One region of the Paraburkholderia sp. UCT31 genome, then DNA from elsewhere that is predicted to be linked to it. Evidence: predicted binding sites of a transcription regulator. Region 1 holds the regulator's gene; each other region holds the start of a gene.
What was found. Region 1 encodes FNR, which switches genes on or off when oxygen is low (the NO sensors DNR and NnrR bind a similar motif). Its sites were predicted from a motif close to TTGATNNNNATCAA; they were not measured.

Region 1 (5,559 bases):
CGCTTGATCTGCATCAACAGCCGCGGCCGCCGGGCCCTTAGACTCCATTTGACGACGGGCTCGAGCCTGCTTGCGCCCGTTTCCCCACGTTCTGTCACGGAGCTTTGGCGATGAGCTACAAAAGCATTCTCGTTCACCTCGATACGAGCGTTCGTGCACATCCGCGCCTCGAAATCGCATTGCAGCTCGCACACCGCTTTCATGCGACGCTGACCGGCCTGTTTTCGACGTACGTGCCACCGCGGCACGCGTTCTTCGTGATGGCCGGCACCGCCGACTACTACGCGGAGCACGAGCGCCTGCGGCACGAGCGTGCCAGCGCGCTCGAGCGGCTGTTTCGTGCGGAACTCGCGCGCGCGAACGTCGACGGTCATTGGATCGCCGCGAACGGCTACGCGAACGACGTGGTGCCGCCCTATGCGCGTCTCGCCGATCTGATCGTGCTCGGGCAGACCGACCCGACCGACCCCGAGGCGTTCGTCGCCGAACAGTTCGTCGAGCACGTCGTGCTGTCGGCCGGGCGGCCGGTGCTGCTGGTGCCGTCGGGCGGCACCTTCGCGGCGCCCGGCCGCCACGTGTTGATCGCGTGGGACGGCAGCCGCGAAGCCACCCGCGCGATCCACGACGCGCTGCCGTTCCTCGCGCACGCGTCCAAAGTGACGCTGCTGACGGTTCATTCATCGGGCGATCGTCCGCCGCGCGACACGGTTCCGGGCGACGACATCGCACTCACCGTCGCGCGTCACGGCGTCAAGATCGACGTGCGCGAACTGAGCGTCGCGGACGGCACGCCGGTCGGCGACGCGCTGCTGTCGCAGGCGGCCGACCTCGGCTGCGACATGATCGTGATGGGCGCTTACGCGCATTCGCGTCTGCACGAAGTCGTACTGGGCGGCGCGACGCGCACGATGCTCGAGTCGATGACCGTGCCGGTGCTGTTGTCGCACTGAAGTGCGCGCTTAAGGAGTCCGCCATGTTTCACCGCCTACTCGTCGCGCTCGACGGCAGCGACACTGCCTCCCGTGCGTTCGACGCCGCGCTGACCCTTGCCGCCGAATCGGGCGCCGAGCTGCAGCCGCTGTACGTGATCGACGTGCCCGTCATCGCCTACGACGCGCCCGGCTTCGACCCTTGCGTGATCCACGACGCCTTCATCGAGGAAGGCAAGCGGATCGCGGCCGATGCCCAGAGCCGGATGACCGCGCGGGGGATCAAGGGCACGGCCCGCACCGTCGAAGCCGCGATCAGCGGCGAAGACGTCGCGCATCGCATCGTCGAGGCGGCGCTCGAATGGCACGCCGACGCGATCGTGATGGGCACGCACGGCCGCCGTGGTGTTCAACGACTGATGCTCGGCAGCGTCGCCGAGCGCGTGCTGCGCAGCGCCAGCTGCCCGGTGCTGATGGTTCCCGCGCACGCGAACGGCGCGACGCGCGCTCAGTCAGTCCCGGCCTGCGCCGAAAACGAACTCACCTGAGCCGCGAAAACCAGGCTGCTGCGCGGCCGCTCCGACGCGATGGCGCCACGGCTCCGCGACGCGGCGCTTCAGGGCCGCGCGTGCCCGTGTTCGTCATGCCGCACGATCAGCACCGGCTTGTCGGTCGCACGCACGAGCGACTCGGCGACGCTGCCGAGCAGAAAGCGCTGCACGCCGCGGCGACCGTGCGTGCCCATCACGATCAGATCGGCTTCGATCTCGTCGGCGACGCGCGCGAGCACCGCGGACACGCTTTCGGCGTACGCGTCGATCACCCGCACGCCGCCGGGCACCTGCGCCTCGCGCATCAACTCGCGCGGCGCATCGAGCGCGCGGCTGGCGAATTCTTGCGCCGCGGTCGCCGGTTCCGGCTCGAAAGCCACATCGGCATTGTCCGACCACTTGCCGTGCCCTACCACGCAGCAGGCTTCGAGTGTGGCGCCCGTCAGCTTCGCGAGCTTCAGCGCCTCGGCAAAGGCGCGCTGCGCGCTGGGACTGTCGTCGAGCGCAACCAGAATTCGTGCATACATGTTGGACTCCCTGTGAAAGCGCTGGCATGAACCGAAGCGGTGCCGTCGCGTGTCCGCGCCGACAGTGTGAAGCGCGCGCCGCCGCGCGGCTTGACGCAGGTCAATGGCTCGCCGCTCGGGAGCTGGTTGCGCACGTCCACCGGGATCGTGACCTGGCCCTTCGAAGTGATAGTTGCTGCTGCCATAGTGGCACCTCCGATGCTCCTAGCATTTAGGTAAGGAGAAGAAAAAGGCAAGGACGAAATGGCCGCACGCCGATGAGGTTTTTAACAGCAGACAGGCTAGAAACGCCGGGCAGCCTCGGAAGGCAGCGTCCAGACGTTATCGTCTATCGTGCCAGCACGGTCGACGATGAGCAGGAGTGGGAAATATCGATAATTTGCATCGTAGGCACGTCTTCCCCGGCAGTAACAAGCCCACTCAGATACTTACTATTCTTCGAATAATTGAAAATACATAATGGCCGGTCTATCGCACAGCTTTCCAATTCTTTAATGCCACTTCGTATTAATATATTTTCGACGCCGATATGTTCGCCCGTCACTTCTGATTGAACAGCAAAGCAGCCACACCATAGGAATATTCCTACAACATTACCCGAACTCCTAGCGCCGCTTAAATCCCCGCCGATATATTTCTGAGATGAGGTCGCCAATACTGGTCGGTATGGACACCGCCCCGCCAGCCACCTTATCGAGAGTCTTCCTCGTCGACGATGCGACCGAGGTCCGACGCCGGCTTGCTTGCCTGATCGCGCTGATTCCCGGCATCGAAATCGCCGGCGAGTCCGCCGGCGTCGAGCACACGTTCGACGACATCGTCGCGAGTCGCGCCGATGTCGCGGTGCTGGACCCGTGCTTCTCGGGCAAGACCAATCTGCTGCTGCTCGCGGCGCTGTCGCGGGTGCGGCCGTCCATCGTCAGCATCGTGTTGACCAATCATTGCGCGACGGCGTTTCGCCGAGCGTGCGAAGCGGCGGGCGCCGACTTCTTCTTCGACAAGACCTCGGAGTTCGAACTCGCCTGCCGTGCCATCGAAGCGATTGCCTATGCGCGTCGTGCGCATCCGGTCTGACCGCCAGGAGCCGATCATGCAAGTTGCCGCAGTCTGTGAACCCCGCCACGACGCGCCCCGCACTTCGCACGTCGTACCGATCCACGTCGTGCCACGCACCGCGGCCACACGCTACGCCGTGCCGCGCTGCTCCACCTGCGCGATGCGCGCGATCTGCATGCCGCCCGAGCTGACATCCGACGAACTGAGCCGACTCGACACGTTGATCTGCTCGACGCGCTCGATCAAACGCGGTGATGCGCTGTATCGCGCGGGCGACGTGTTTCAAAGCATCTACGCGATCCGCGCCGGATCGTTCAAGACCGTGGTCATGCACCGCGACGGCCGCGAGCACGTGACTGGCTTCCAGATCGCCGGCGACTCGCTCGGCCTCGACGGCATCAGCGAGGGCAAGCAGAATTGCGATGCGATCGCGCTCGAAGACAGCGTCGTGTGCATCATTCCGTTCGCGCAACTCGAAGCGATCTGTCGCGAGATGAAGCCGATGCAGCATCACATCTACCAGATGATGAGCAGCGAGATCGTGCGCGAATCGAGCCAGATGATGCTGCTCGGCACGATGAGCGCCGAACAGCGCGTCGCGACGTTTCTGCTGAATCTGTCGAAGCGCTTCAAGGCGCGCGGCTTTTCCGCGGCGGAGTTTCATTTGCGCATGACCCGCGAGGAAATCGGCTGCTTTCTGGGCATGAAGCTCGAAACGGTGAGCCGGATGTTCTCGAAGTTCCAGCGCGAGCGCCTCGTCAAGGCGAACGGCAAAACGATCCGCATCGAAGACGCGGAAGGACTGGCTCGGGTTTGAACGCCGACGCGACGCTCGCCTCACGTTCGTTCGCGGGACATGCGGGGTGGAACAAGCGCTCCCGAACTGATATAACTCGGTGCGTTGCGGTGCGCGACCTTGCGTGACCACCCGGAGGAGCGATGGGTCTGTCGAGCGGCGAGTCTTCCTGCTTCACCGGTGCGGCGTCCGTGTCGGACGTGCCAGTAGAGGATCGCTATTTCATGTTGATCGATGCGGTTCAGGACTATGCGATCTTCATGCTCGACGTGTCCGGCCGCGTGACCAGCTGGAATCCCGGCGCACAGCGCATCAAGGGCTACACGCCCGAAGAAATCATCGGCCAGCATTTCTCGAAGTTCTATACCCCGGAAGACATCGCGGCCGGCAAGCCCGCCCGCGAACTGGAAATCGCCGCAGCCGTAGGCCGCGGCGAAGACGAAGGCTGGCGCGTACGTCGCGACGGCTCGCGTTTCTGGGCCAACGTGGTCGTTTCCGCCGTGCACGACGCGTCGGGCGCGCTGCTCGGCTTCGCCAAGATCACGCGCGACCTGACCGAACGTATGCGCCTCGCGGAACTCGAACGCGCGAATCAGGTATCCACGCACGTGCAGATCGCCCGCGAAAACGAGCAAAAACGTATGGCGCGCGAACTGCACGACGATCTCGGCCAACGGCTGACCGCGCTGAAAATGAGCGTCGCGCTGCTCGAAGCGAAGCTGAAAAGCCAGGCCGACACCGAGCCGCTGGCCGCGCAGACGCACGAACTGCAAAAGCAGATCGACTGGATGGCCGCTTCGCTGCGGCGTATCGCCGCCGATCTGCGGCCCCCGCTGCTCGACGACCTCGGGCTCGCCGCCGCGCTCGACTGGCTGGCCGAAGACTTCACGAAACGCTACAACGTGCGCTCGAGCGTGCATCTCGAACCGGCCGAGCCGGTATGCGGCGAATTCGCGGCGACGGCGCTGTTTCGCATCGTTCAGGAGGCGTTGACGAACGTCGCGCGGCACGCCAAGGCCAGCCGCGTACGCATCGACATGACCTGCGCGGGCCCCATCGTATCGCTCGATATCGAGGATGACGGCGTGGGTGTCGCGCTGGATCGGTCGCAGGGAACAGATTCATTCGGTTTGCTCGGCATTCGCGAACGCGTGCGGCAGTTGCGCGGCAACGTGTCGTTCACCAGCTCGCCGGGCCATGGCTTCAGGATCTCGATCCAGATACCGGCCGACGCGCTCGCGTAATGCTCACGCGCTGTCGCGCCCCGCTGTCGCGGGTTACTCTGCAGGCGCATCCTCGGTGCTTTGCTCGCGCATGAGCAGCACCGGACAGGTCGAGAAACGCAGCACCCGCTCCGCCACGCTGCCGATCACGAGGCGCCGCACGCCGCGTCGCCCATGCGTGCCCAGCACAAGCAGATCGGCGTGGATCTGCTCGCCGTGGCGCAGCACGATCGCGGCGACGTCGTCGGACAGGCTCTCCGACTCGATCATTTCAGGGCGGCAAGGCACATCGGCGGCGGCGCAGGCCTGTTCGGCCTCCTCCAGCACCAATTGGCCGTCCTGGCGCAAGGCTTCGACGAGCGTGAGCGGGTCGTAATAGCCGGCATAGGAAAAGAGCGGCGTCTTGTCGACCACATAAACCGGATGCACGACGCCCTTCGTCAACGCGGCGAGATTCACCGCTTCTTTCAGTGCGCG
Region 2 (5,559 bases), on a different contig from region 1:
GTGCCTTTCGCACCGGATCTACCAAAGACTTCCCCCGCATCTTCCGCACGATCTGACCGCGATTGACACGAGGTCCATTTAACCGGGTCGCTGAAGCATTTGGCACCTGCAATCGGCTGCTCCCGATTTGTCGCGAAGCCCAGCCGAAGTCGAGGGTTGCCTCAACTGTACGAAGGTAAGCGGCCGATATAGAAAGGGTTTGGAGAACTATGCGAAGTTTTGCCGGTAGTAAGCGCCTACGCGACCTGCCAGACGCTTGTCGCGTCGTGTCGGCGCGATCCAGCTTGCCCACGCCGCCAAAGACCGTGCCCGCATTGGACATGTGCCTCGGTTGATGCTCGGCGTACCCCTGAGGATTTTTCTCGGCGTCAGGGCAAAGATCGACAACCATCTTGATATGCCCAAAGTCTATTTCTCCGGCCCGACGTTTTGCTACAGTATTCATGAGAGCGTCCACGAGAAATTGACTTGAGATTCGGTGCCGTATCCGTCGAGAAAGTTCAGCGAGTTCGGGATCTGCGATTTCCTTCGTCCAGGTGATGAAGCGTCGCCAGTGGTGCTTCATGTGCCCACCGTTATGGCCGCCCATCGGGCCGGACACGCCGCTGTTGCGCCATGCGTGAGCCAGTCACAGATCGACTGCCCGCTTACGCCGAGTTGCTCGGCGGTGAGCTTGCGCTTGATCCTGTGTCCGAGCGGCGACAGGGCCGCCGCTCGCGTGCGCGAGTCCCGATGCATGTGATTGATCGACAACTGCTGCAACGTCATTTCCTCGGCTTCGCTCAGTTCTACGACACACTTCATCCGCTACCCCGGCACGACGAAGGCGCCAGCAGGTTTGCGAAATTGAAACGGATTTACCAGGAACACTATCCTCCATGCCGTACATTTCGTAAAATCGATTGTTTTGATGGAACGCATCCACACTATGGATAAGTTGGGATCATGCGTTTCAAGGGCCTCGATCTAAATCTGCTCGTCGTGCTCGATGCTCTGATGACCGAGCGTAATCTCACCGCGGCGGCACGTAGCAAGGCCCAACTCAACGTCGTTCGCTACACCGATGACTTTATTGTGACCGGTATGTCGAAAGAAGTGCTCGAATTCGAGGTGCTTCCGGCGCTCAGGCAGTTTATTGCCGCTCAAGGTCTGGAGCGCTCGGAAGAGAAGACCCGGATCACGAACATTGCAGACGGTTTCGATTTCCTTGGCCAGAACGTGCGCAAGTACGACGGCTACTGGCCCAGCGCCTGTGAAGATACTTGGGGTTGCCAAAACAATAGAGGTAGTGAGGATGGCTGGCACCTGGAGCCCGGAGGGGCTTTTTTTTGCACTTGAAACGTTACGCTAACGCAGCCATGACTTACCAAACCAGATTAATCGGACCGATAGGCTCGGATCTGACGATCTGAAAACAGTTTCCCTACGTCCTCGGCCAGTTCAAGACGGACATTTTGTCGCCCGGCACGGAAGCGCTTCTTGTGCCAAATATCCCGCTGCGCCGGGCGGGCACGCCCGAAGCGGTCGCAAAGATAGATCATCTTCGTCCTATGCTCGGATGCGGCGAGTTATCTCACGGGCACCGAGGCAGCAATCAATGATGGACGACACCTGTAATCGGCTGCACCTGGAGTAGACAAATCGCAGTTGATTTGAGCGACATCAATGGAACTCGCGTTCCTAACGGAATCCACGCAGCGAAATCGCAAAAGCAGAAAATAAGTACATCAAGGCACTACAGTTTCACCGTCCTTCCATGAAAGGGCATTATCTTTTGAAGTCAGCCCGTGAAATTGGGCGCTAGATCGAGGATGATATGCAACACAATGCCCGCAAATCCGAACAAGGTGACGGGGAGCACGGTCCCCACAACGGGGACGTCGTCATGCTGCATATCGCTTCCGTACGCGAAAGGCCTGGCTCAAAGTCCGAGACGGACCACGCGGTCCCTATTGTGCAGTGGCACGAGAGCGTGCTTACCGGCATTTTCGAAATATCGAAGGTACTCACCGCCCCCTACCGGCTCGAAGTCACGTTGGCCAACGTCATCGATCTCCTGCAATCGTTTGTTCAGATGCGGCTCGGTATCGTCTCTCTCTTCGACGATGATGGCGTACCGGACATTACCGTTGGCGCGGACTGGAGCGAAGGCAGCGATGAGCACTACCGGATGCGCCTGCCGCAGAAGGCAATTGACCAGATCATGGCGACGGACAGGCCGCTCGTCGCCGAGAACATAGCGGTGCATTCGGGCTTCAGTGCTGCCGACATGGGCGTGCTCGGTGCCTCCGACGACATGCGAGTATCGTTCATTGGCGTCCCTATTCGCATCGACGCGAAAGTCATAGGCACGCTGACCATCGACCGCATCCTGGACTATGGGTCGAACTTCCGGCTCGATTACGACGTGCGGCTGCTTACCATGGTCGCCAACCTGGTGGGGCAGACGGTGAAGCTGCATCGCTTTTTCAAGAGCGACCGCGAGCGATTGATGGCGGGGAAGGACGGGCTGCAAAAGCCATTGTCCGAGCTCAAGCACCCTGCAGGTGAGCGTGAGAAGTTTCAGATCGAGGGGATCATTGGCGACAGCCCGGCGCTGCGCGGGCTGCTCGCGAAGATCGCGGTGGTAGCCGAATCGAACAGCACAGTTCTGTTGCGCGGCGAATCCGGTACCGGGAAGGAGCTGGTCGCCAAGGCCGTTCACGAGCTGTCGCCGCGCGCCAAGCGGCCCTTCATCAAGCTCAATTGCGCGGCGCTCCATGAGACGGTGCTGGAATCCGAATTGTTCGGTCATGAGAAGGGTGCCTTTACCAGCGCCTTCAATTCGCGCAAGGGGCGCTTCGAGCTCGCCGACAAGGGGACGCTGTTTCTGGACGAGATCGGCGAGATCTCGGCCTCGTTCCAGGCAAAGCTGCTGCGCGTCCTGCAGGAGCAAGAATTCGAGCGCGTCGGCAGCAACCAGACCATTAAGGTCGATGTTCGCGTGATTGCCGCCACGAATAAAAACCTGGAAGAGGCGGTGGCAAGCAACGAGTTCCGTGCCGACCTTTATTATCGCCTCTGCGTGGTTCCCTTGCTGTTGCCGCCGTTGCGTGAAAGGCGCAGTGATATTCCGCTCCTCGCCGTTGAGTTTCTCAAGAATTTCAACAGCGAGAACGGCCGTACGCTGACCTTCGATGCGAGCGCGATTGAAGTATTGATGAACTGCGGTTTTCCCGGCAATGTCCGCGAGCTCGAGAATTGCGTGCAGCGGAGCGCGACCCTGGCGCCGGGACCAGCGATCGTGAGAAACGACTTTGCCTGCTGCCACGGCCAGTGCCTGTCCGCGATGCTGTGGAAGAGCCGATCGGACGAAATTGCGCTGCAGCCCGGGCGAATCGTACCAGTGCCCGTGAAGCCGGCTACGCCGCGGGCTGACGCTGTCACGTCGGGCGCAGTTGCGGTCCAGCCTGTCGGCAGCGAGCGGGCTCCGTTAGCGGCTGGCGGCGCAGTCCTCGGAAGTGATGCGAAGATGACCAACCGCGAGCGTCTCATCGCCGCCATGGAAAGATCCGGCTGGGTGCAGGCAAAAGCGGCGCGGCTGCTTGGACTGACGCCGCGCCAGATTGGCTACGCGCTGAGGAAATACGGTGTCGAGATCAAGCGTCTCTGAAAGTACTGTCGGACTTGCGGCGTGTCGGGGCCGCGACATCGCGACTGAGGCGAATGGCTCGGAGAAGTCAAATCTGGATTTGGCGCGGACCTTGGCACGATCACGATCGGAAGCGGCCCCCGTGTCGGTGCTAATTCGGTAAGCGTCGAGAACAGCACGTTCGACCTTAGGGGGCGGCGCACGGTCGACTGCTGCCACGCCGCCGGCTGCCAGAATGTCGCCGGCCAACGATGCGATGGCGGCCTGTTTGGACATCGTGTGTCTCCTCGACGGACCGTTGCAGCAACACTTCCACTACGCCGAAGCCGAGCTGATCCGCCGGATCGAGCTGCCGTAGTTGTGCAATCAACTGTGTGGCGGTTTCGCGTTCGCCGCGCCGCAGGCCGATGAAGGCGAGCGCCTTTAGCGTGAACAGCCAGAAGCGGGCGGGACCGGGCGCGTGGAAGTTCGCGTCGCCGGCTTGTACCATCTGCCAGTTCTCATTCAACCCGGCGGCATGCGCAGCTGCTATTGGTCCCAGATGGGCCGCGCGGCGGCGGCCGGTTCTCGGTGCAAGCAAACACATGTCGTTCTGGTCTGGCAATGACGATGTTCCTCAACCGAACTTGAACAGGATGCCGTGACCACCGCGCGGGTAGTCCCACTCGATATTCTGGTGGTCGGTACAGAGGATGCGGCAACTGCCGCATTCGAGGCAGCCGTCGGTGATCAGCGTCACCGCGCCGTTGCCTTCGGCCTTGTAGCACGAGGCCGGGCAGACGAAGGTGCAACTCTTCGCGCTGCATTCGCTCTGGCAGACGTCGGCATCCTTGATGTGGACGTGCGGCCGTCCTGCATCGACGCGATAACGGTTCTGGAACAGCTTTTCCTCTACGTTGACGGGTAGGGTGTTCATCGGAAGGCCCTCAGGAGTTTGTAGGCGTCACCCACGATGCCGGAAAGCGAACGGGCTGTGCGGAAGTTCGAAAAAATCTCGCGCTCCTTGCTTTTCTTGTCCTTACCGTCGACCGTGATCATCGTGCGCGCGGCGCGCGCCATGAGGTCGGGGTAGGTCGTGAAGAACTGCGGATTCTGGTGCAGCACGGCCGGCATGTCGCGGTACTTGTGCAGGTCTTTCATCACGAAGCTCTGATCGAGCGCGGCCTTGTAGGCCTTGAGCGTGCCGGCGCGGTAGCCGTGGCCCGCGGCTTTCGCGTGGATCACCGTTTCGGCGGCGAGGCGTCCCGTGGTCATCGCAAGATTCGATCCTTCTCGGTGCGCGGCGTTCACGAAACCGCCTGAATCGCCAACGATCATCCAGCCGTTGCCGTAGACCTGCGGGATTGCGTGAAAACCGCCTTCGGGAATCAGATGCGCGCAATACTCCTTCATCTCGCCGCCCGCAATCAGCGGTGCGATCGACGGGTGCTGCTTCATCTTTTCGAGGAGCACGTAGGGGCTCGTGCGGTTGGGGTTTTTCTTGAAGTCGCTCAGCATGCAGCCCACGCCTATGGTGAGCGATTCCTTGTTGGTATAGAGGAAGCCAGTGCCCATCATGCCGTCGGTGATCCTGCCGACCATCTCGATCACGACGCCGTCGTCCTCGCCGACGTTGAAGCGCTGGCGGATCGTCTCCTCTGGCATGAAGAGAATCTCCTTGACGGCGAGCGCAACGTTGCCGGCCCCGATCTCTCCATGAAAGCCCGCCTTGCGCGCGAGCGTCGAATTCACGCCGTCGGCGAGCACCACCACGTCGGCATAGACATCGCCGTGCTCGCGGTCGCACTGCACGCCGACCACCACGTCGCCGTCCATGATCAGTTCCTTCACCGTGGTCTCGCAGAGCAGCAGTGCGCCGGCTTCGCGCACTTTCGATGAAAACCACTTGTCGAACTGCGCGCGGATGATCGTGTAGCGGTTATAGGGCG
Region 3 (5,559 bases), on a different contig from region 1:
TTCGTGGTGAACCGTTGAAACCGGTTGAAGAGTGTTTGGTGCCCAGGGCCGGAATCGAACCGGCACGCCTTGCGGCGGGGGATTTTGAGTCCCCTGCGTCTACCAATTTCACCACCTGGGCAGATACTGCAGCGCGCGCATCGGGAGTTCAGCGCGCAAGGAAGACGCAGATTATGGCCGAAAATCGGTAGACGGGCAAGTCGATTGCCTTCACCCGCCACAGCGCGTTCGCGCCGAGCGGTGCTCAGACCGTGCGCGAGAATCGTGTGAGCGTCTGCTCGCCCAGATAGCGGTCAAATACCATCGCGAGATTGCGCACGAGCATGCGGCCGGCCATTCGCACTTCGAGCTTGCGTGCGCCGAGCGAGATCAGCCCGTCGTCCTCGAATGAACGCAGACGCGAGAGTTCCGGCGCGAACGTGTCGGCGAAGTGGATGCCGTACGCCGCTTCGAATTCGTCGAAGCGCAGTTCGAGGTTGCACATCAGCTGCGTGATCACGTCGCGCCGCAGACGGTCGTCGGCGGACAGGCGGATGCCGCGCGCGATCGCGAGCCGGCCCGCATCGATCGAGTCGGTGTAAGCGGGCAGCTCTCGCGCGTTCTGCGCGTACACGTCGCCGACCTTGCCGATCGACGAGGCGCCAAAACCGATCAGATCGCACTCGGCCCGCGTGCTATAGCCCTGGAAATTGCGATGCAGCGTGCGCTGCGCCTGCGCGCGAGCGAGCTCGTCGGTGGGCAGCGCGAAGTGATCCATGCCGATGTACACATAGCCCGCTTCAGTCAGCCGTTCGACGACCCGTTGCAGCAGAGCCAGCCGCTCCTCGCTCGACGGCAGCGTCGCTGGATCCATCTGGCGCTGCATCTTGAAGAGCTGCGGCATGTGCGCATACGCGAACACCGACAGCCGGTCCGGCGCCAGTTCGAGCATCGTGTCGAGCGTGCGGCTGAAGCTCGCGACGGTTTGATGCGGCAGCCCGTAAATCAGATCGACGCCGATCGAATGAAAACCGTACGTGCGCGCCGCCTGCATCACCGATGCGGTCATTTCGAACGGCTGGATGCGATTGATCGCCTGCTGGACGCGCGGATCGAAGTCCTGCACGCCGAGGCTCAGCCGGTTGAAGCCGAGGCGGCGCAGAAGCGCGACCGTGTCGGGCGACGCCTTGCGCGGATCGACCTCGATCGAATATTCGGTTCGATCGTCGGGCAGAAGTTTGAAGTGCTCGCGCGTCGTGGCCATCAGCTCGGCCATCTCGTCATGCGACAAAAACGTCGGCGTGCCGCCGCCCCAATGCAATTGCGACACGGGCCGCTGTGTATCGAAACACGCCGCCTGCAAGCCGATTTCGCGTTTGAGCCGCTCAAGGTACGGGCGCGCATGCGCGCGATTTCTCGTCACGACCTTGTTGCAGCCGCAGTAGAAGCACACGGTGTCGCAAAACGGAATGTGGAAGTACAGAGACAGATCGGTCGACGCGGCACCCGGGTCGGCGGCGGCGCGGTGATAGTCGGCGGTGTCGAACGATTCGCGGAATTGCGGCGCGGTCGGATAGGACGTATAGCGGGGACCGTTCGCGCTGTAGCGCGCGAGCAGGTCGGGGCGAAACAGGGTGTCGGTTTGGGACATGAGCGGTGTCGGACGGTGGGCGGCTCTCGCCGCGTGCCGCGTGTCATGGTCAGTCAGCAGCTTCGAGTTTACGTGCGTGCCCACGGGACCCGATTGTGTAAAAAGGTCACACGGACAGGCAATGGCACAATGCGGGTCTGGCAATACGTTGCCAAGGTTTGAGTTCAGGAAAGATGACGTGAATCAAAGGTTGAACAGTGCATGGATGGACGCTCACGCGTGCCGTCCCGATTGCGGCGCGTGCTGTACCGCGCCGTCGATTTCGAGCCCGATTCCGGGCATGCCGAACGGCAAGCCGGCGGGCGTGCGCTGCGTGCAACTCGGCGACGATCTGCGCTGCGCGATCTTCGGCCGGCCGGAGCGGCCCGCATGCTGCTCGGGTCTGCAGCCGCAACTCGAGATGTGCGGCGCGAATCGCGGCGAAGCGCTCGCGTGGCTCACGCAACTCGAGGCGCAAACACAACCGGCATCCCATCCATGACGCGCGGCATGCGGTAAACGCCGTCGCTGACCACACCCGTCAATGCAAGCCGATGTCCGCAAGGGCTTCCACAGGAGATTTCGCATGACTCGACCCGCAGCGCCGGCCCGGCGCCGCTTTCTGCGCGCTGCGCTGACCGGCTGCAGCGCGCTTGGCATCACTGTGTCGCTCGCGGCTTGCGCGAGCCCGACGTTTCCGTTCATGCCGTCGCACTACACGTTCTCGCAGAAGCAGGTGCAGGAGGCCGTGCAGCGCAAGTTCCCGTATCAGCGCACAGTGTCGCAGGTGTTCGATGTCGCGCTGAGCAATCCGGTGGTGGGCATGCTGCCCGATGCGAACCGCGTGCAGGTGAAGCTCGACGCGCGTTTCGCGAGTCCGTTCCTGCAGCAGCCGGTCGATGGCGTGTTCACGCTGTCGAGTGAACTTGCATACGACGCGGCGAGCCGTTCGGTGATCCTCAAGTCGCCGCGTGTCGACAACGTCAGCGTGAGCGGCGAGGCGCAGATGTACACGCAGCAGATCAACGCGGCCGCGGCGCTGCTCGCGACCCAATTGCTGACCAACTATCCGATCTACACGTTCAAGCCCGAGCAACTGCAATTTGCCGGCGTCAATTACGAACCCGGTACAATCACGATCCTTACAAACGGCATACGCGTGCAGATCGTCGAAAGATGACTGGCACGCGCGGCCACGTGGGCCGCGCATGCCAGTCATGACCGTGCGGGCCCATTTCGTTGCGACAACCTACCGCGATAAGGGGCACGGATGGACTGGTTACTGGCTTGCAAGGCGCTGATTCTCGGCGTGGTCGAGGGTTTGACGGAGTTCTTGCCGGTGTCGAGCACCGGGCATCTGATCGTCGTCGGCAGTCTGCTGGATTTCACCGACGAGCACGCGAAGACCTTCGATGTCGTGATCCAGCTCGGCGCGATTCTCGCCGTGTGCTGGGAGTTTCGCCGGCGCATCGGCAACGTGATCGTGGGGCTGCCGAGCCGGCCCGAGGCGCGCCGCTTCGCGCTGAACGTGATCATTGCGACGATTCCGGCAGTCGTGCTCGGCCTGCTGTTCGAGAAGTCGATCAAGGAGGTGCTGTTTTCACCGGTGCCGGTCGCGTTTGCGCTGGTCGCGGGCGGCGTCGTGATCCTGTGGGCGGAGGCGCGCCAGCGCGCGCGCGGCGACGCGGCGGTGCGGGTGCGCAGCATCGACGATCTGAGCCCGCTCGATGCGTTGAAAGTTGGCCTCGCACAGTGCTTCGCGCTGATTCCGGGGACCTCGCGCTCGGGCTCGACGATCATCGGCGGCATGCTGTTCGGCATCGAGCGCCGCGCCGCGACCGAGTTTTCATTCTTTCTCGCGATTCCGATCATCTTCGGCGCGACGGCCTATGAGCTGTACAAGGACTGGCACCTGCTCACCACCGACGCGCTCGGCAGCTTCGCGCTCGGCTTCGCGGCCGCGTTCGTCAGTGCGTTCGTCTGCATCCGCTGGCTGCTGCGCTATGTCGCGTCGCACGACTTCACGGTGTTCGCGTGGTATCGGATCGGCTTTGGCCTGCTGATCCTGCTGATCGGTTATAGCGGCGGGTTGAGCTGGGCCGATTGAGATTTGCCGTGCGATGAAAAAAGGTCCGCGTATGTGCGGACCTTTTTTCGTTGGCTTGCCGTCTCGTCGCGTTACGCGGCGCCGCGCTTGCGGAACACGAGGTCCCACACGCCGTGGCCGAGCCGCAGGCCACGCCGTTCGAACTTCGTCACCGGACGATAGTCGGGCCGCAGCGCGTAGGTGTCGGCGGTGTTTTCGAGCAGCGGATCGGCGCCGAGCACTTCGAGCATCTGTTCGGCGTAGTTCTGCCAGTCGGTCGCGCAATGCAGATACGCATCCGGCTTCAGACGCGACACGAGCAGCGCGACGAACTTCGGCTGGATCAGCCGGCGCTTGTGATGGCGCGCCTTGTGCCACGGGTCGGGGAAAAAGATGTGCACGCCGTCGAGGCTGTCGGGCGCGATCATGTGCTGGAGCACTTCGACCGCGTCGTGCTGGATGATGCGGATGTTCGTCAGCGACTGCTCGCCGATCAGCTTCAGCAACGCGCCGACGCCGGGCTCGTGGACTTCGACGCCCAGGAAGTCGTCGTCGGGACGCTGCGCGGCGATCTCCGCGGTGGTGGCGCCCATGCCGAAGCCGATCTCCAGCACGCGCGGCGCTTCGCGGCCGAACACGCCGGTCCAGTCGGGTTGTTGTGGTGCATAGGGCACGACGAAGCGCGGGCCGAACTCATCGAGCGCGCGGCGCTGGCCGGTCGATACGCGACCTGCGCGCGTGACGAAGCTGCGGATGCGGCGGTGATGAAGCGTGTCTGCCGGCGTTGCACCCGGCGTGCCGTCGACGTCGTTCGTCTCGGTGCCGGCGGGCTGGTCGGCTGCGCTCGTGGGGGTCGGGGCGTCGTCCGGGAGACCGGAGTCGTTTGGATCGTGGATCATCGTCGATGCTGCCGCAAGGGTGGGGGCTGCGCGGCTTGCGCGCTGTGCCGGGCCGTTGCTACTACAAAAAAGCCGCCTTCAGGGAGGCGGCTCTTGCTGGATTCCGCTGAACACTCAGCGGGAAAGTGGAGCGGGCGATGGGAATCGAACCCACGGCTCTAGCTTGGGAAGCTAGGGTATTACCATTATACGACGCCCGCAGAGCGCGCTATTTTACAGGCTTTTGGGCCGTTTGGGCAGCGGTATGGCTCGCGCGCACGAGCGGCCGACCCGTCTTTTCGCTTCTGCGGTTCGAACGGCGCGAGCCTTCAGACTTTGTCTGCGCCTGCCGTTAATCCGGATACTGCCCAACACCGTGCGCTTGCGCACCCGCAAGCCGGCACGAACCCGGCACTTCCCATCCCGATCAAGAGATTTTCCCAAGATGCAGTGGCTTTCCAATCTGAAACTGAGCCAGAAGCTTGTCGGCTCGTTGATGCTGTGCGCGTTCGTAACGGCCATCGTCGGCACGGTCGGTGTGCTGAAGGTGCGCGAAGTCGCGACGATGCAAACCGAAATGTACGACCGCGAATTCGTGCCTGTGCGCGACGACGGCACCGCCGCGTGGCAGGCCGCTTCGCACTTCCGGCGCCTCTATTCGTACATCCTGAATCCGGAGCCGGCAGGCCGCGCCGATACGGTGCGCCTGAATCACGGCGGTGAAGCGGCGATCCTGTCGGCATTCGACTACGAGCGCAAGCATGCGACCACCGACGCGCAGAAGCAATTGCTGAGCGACTTCGACGCCGCCTATCCGGCCTATATGAGTTCGGTCGCGAAGGTGATGGCGCTGGCCGATCAGGGCGATCAGACCGGCGCGCTCGCCGAGCTCAAATCGACCACCGACCCGCTGCACGTCAAGCTGCGCACGCTGATGATCAAGCTGTCCGACGTGCGGGATGAGTTGGCCAGGCAGCGTGTCGCGA

Region 2: nifA (nif-specific transcriptional activator NifA) is a predicted target of FNR. The motif match lies at 1,653-1,666, and genes of this name have one in related genera.
Region 3: hemN (oxygen-independent coproporphyrinogen III oxidase) is a predicted target of FNR. The motif match lies at 1,804-1,817, and genes of this name have one in related genera.

What each region holds. Positions count from the first base shown of each region.
Region 1 covers NZ_VZQP01000004.1:206,553-212,111, reverse strand. Annotated here, with positions in the region: gene F6X40_RS04460 (universal stress protein) at 111-950, shown strand; gene F6X40_RS04455 (universal stress protein) at 974-1,477, shown strand; gene F6X40_RS04450 (universal stress protein) at 1,546-2,007, opposite strand; gene F6X40_RS04445 (response regulator) at 2,674-3,081, shown strand; gene fnr (fumarate/nitrate reduction transcriptional regulator Fnr) at 3,098-3,880, shown strand; gene F6X40_RS04435 (PAS domain S-box protein) at 4,003-5,103, shown strand; gene F6X40_RS04430 (universal stress protein) at 5,137-5,559, opposite strand, start outside.
Region 2 covers NZ_VZQP01000034.1:49,175-54,733, reverse strand. Annotated here, with positions in the region: gene F6X40_RS26070 (hypothetical protein) at 1-565, opposite strand, end outside; gene F6X40_RS26065 (hypothetical protein) at 562-804, opposite strand; partial or broken gene F6X40_RS41900 (reverse transcriptase domain-containing protein) at 1,036-1,338, shown strand; gene nifA (nif-specific transcriptional activator NifA) at 1,817-3,652, shown strand; gene F6X40_RS43595 (hypothetical protein) at 3,819-4,235, opposite strand; gene F6X40_RS26045 (ferredoxin family protein) at 4,248-4,547, opposite strand; gene F6X40_RS26040 (FAD-dependent oxidoreductase) at 4,544-5,559, opposite strand, start outside.
Region 3 covers NZ_VZQP01000057.1:27,900-33,458, reverse strand. Annotated here, with positions in the region: tRNA gene F6X40_RS33685 (tRNA-Leu) at 37-121, opposite strand; gene hemN (oxygen-independent coproporphyrinogen III oxidase) at 245-1,630, opposite strand; gene F6X40_RS33675 (YkgJ family cysteine cluster protein) at 1,836-2,111, shown strand; gene F6X40_RS33670 (DUF1439 domain-containing protein) at 2,196-2,789, shown strand; gene F6X40_RS33665 (undecaprenyl-diphosphate phosphatase) at 2,880-3,716, shown strand; gene trmB (tRNA (guanosine(46)-N7)-methyltransferase TrmB) at 3,788-4,594, opposite strand; tRNA gene F6X40_RS33655 (tRNA-Gly) at 4,721-4,794, opposite strand; gene F6X40_RS33650 (methyl-accepting chemotaxis protein) at 5,019-5,559, shown strand, end outside.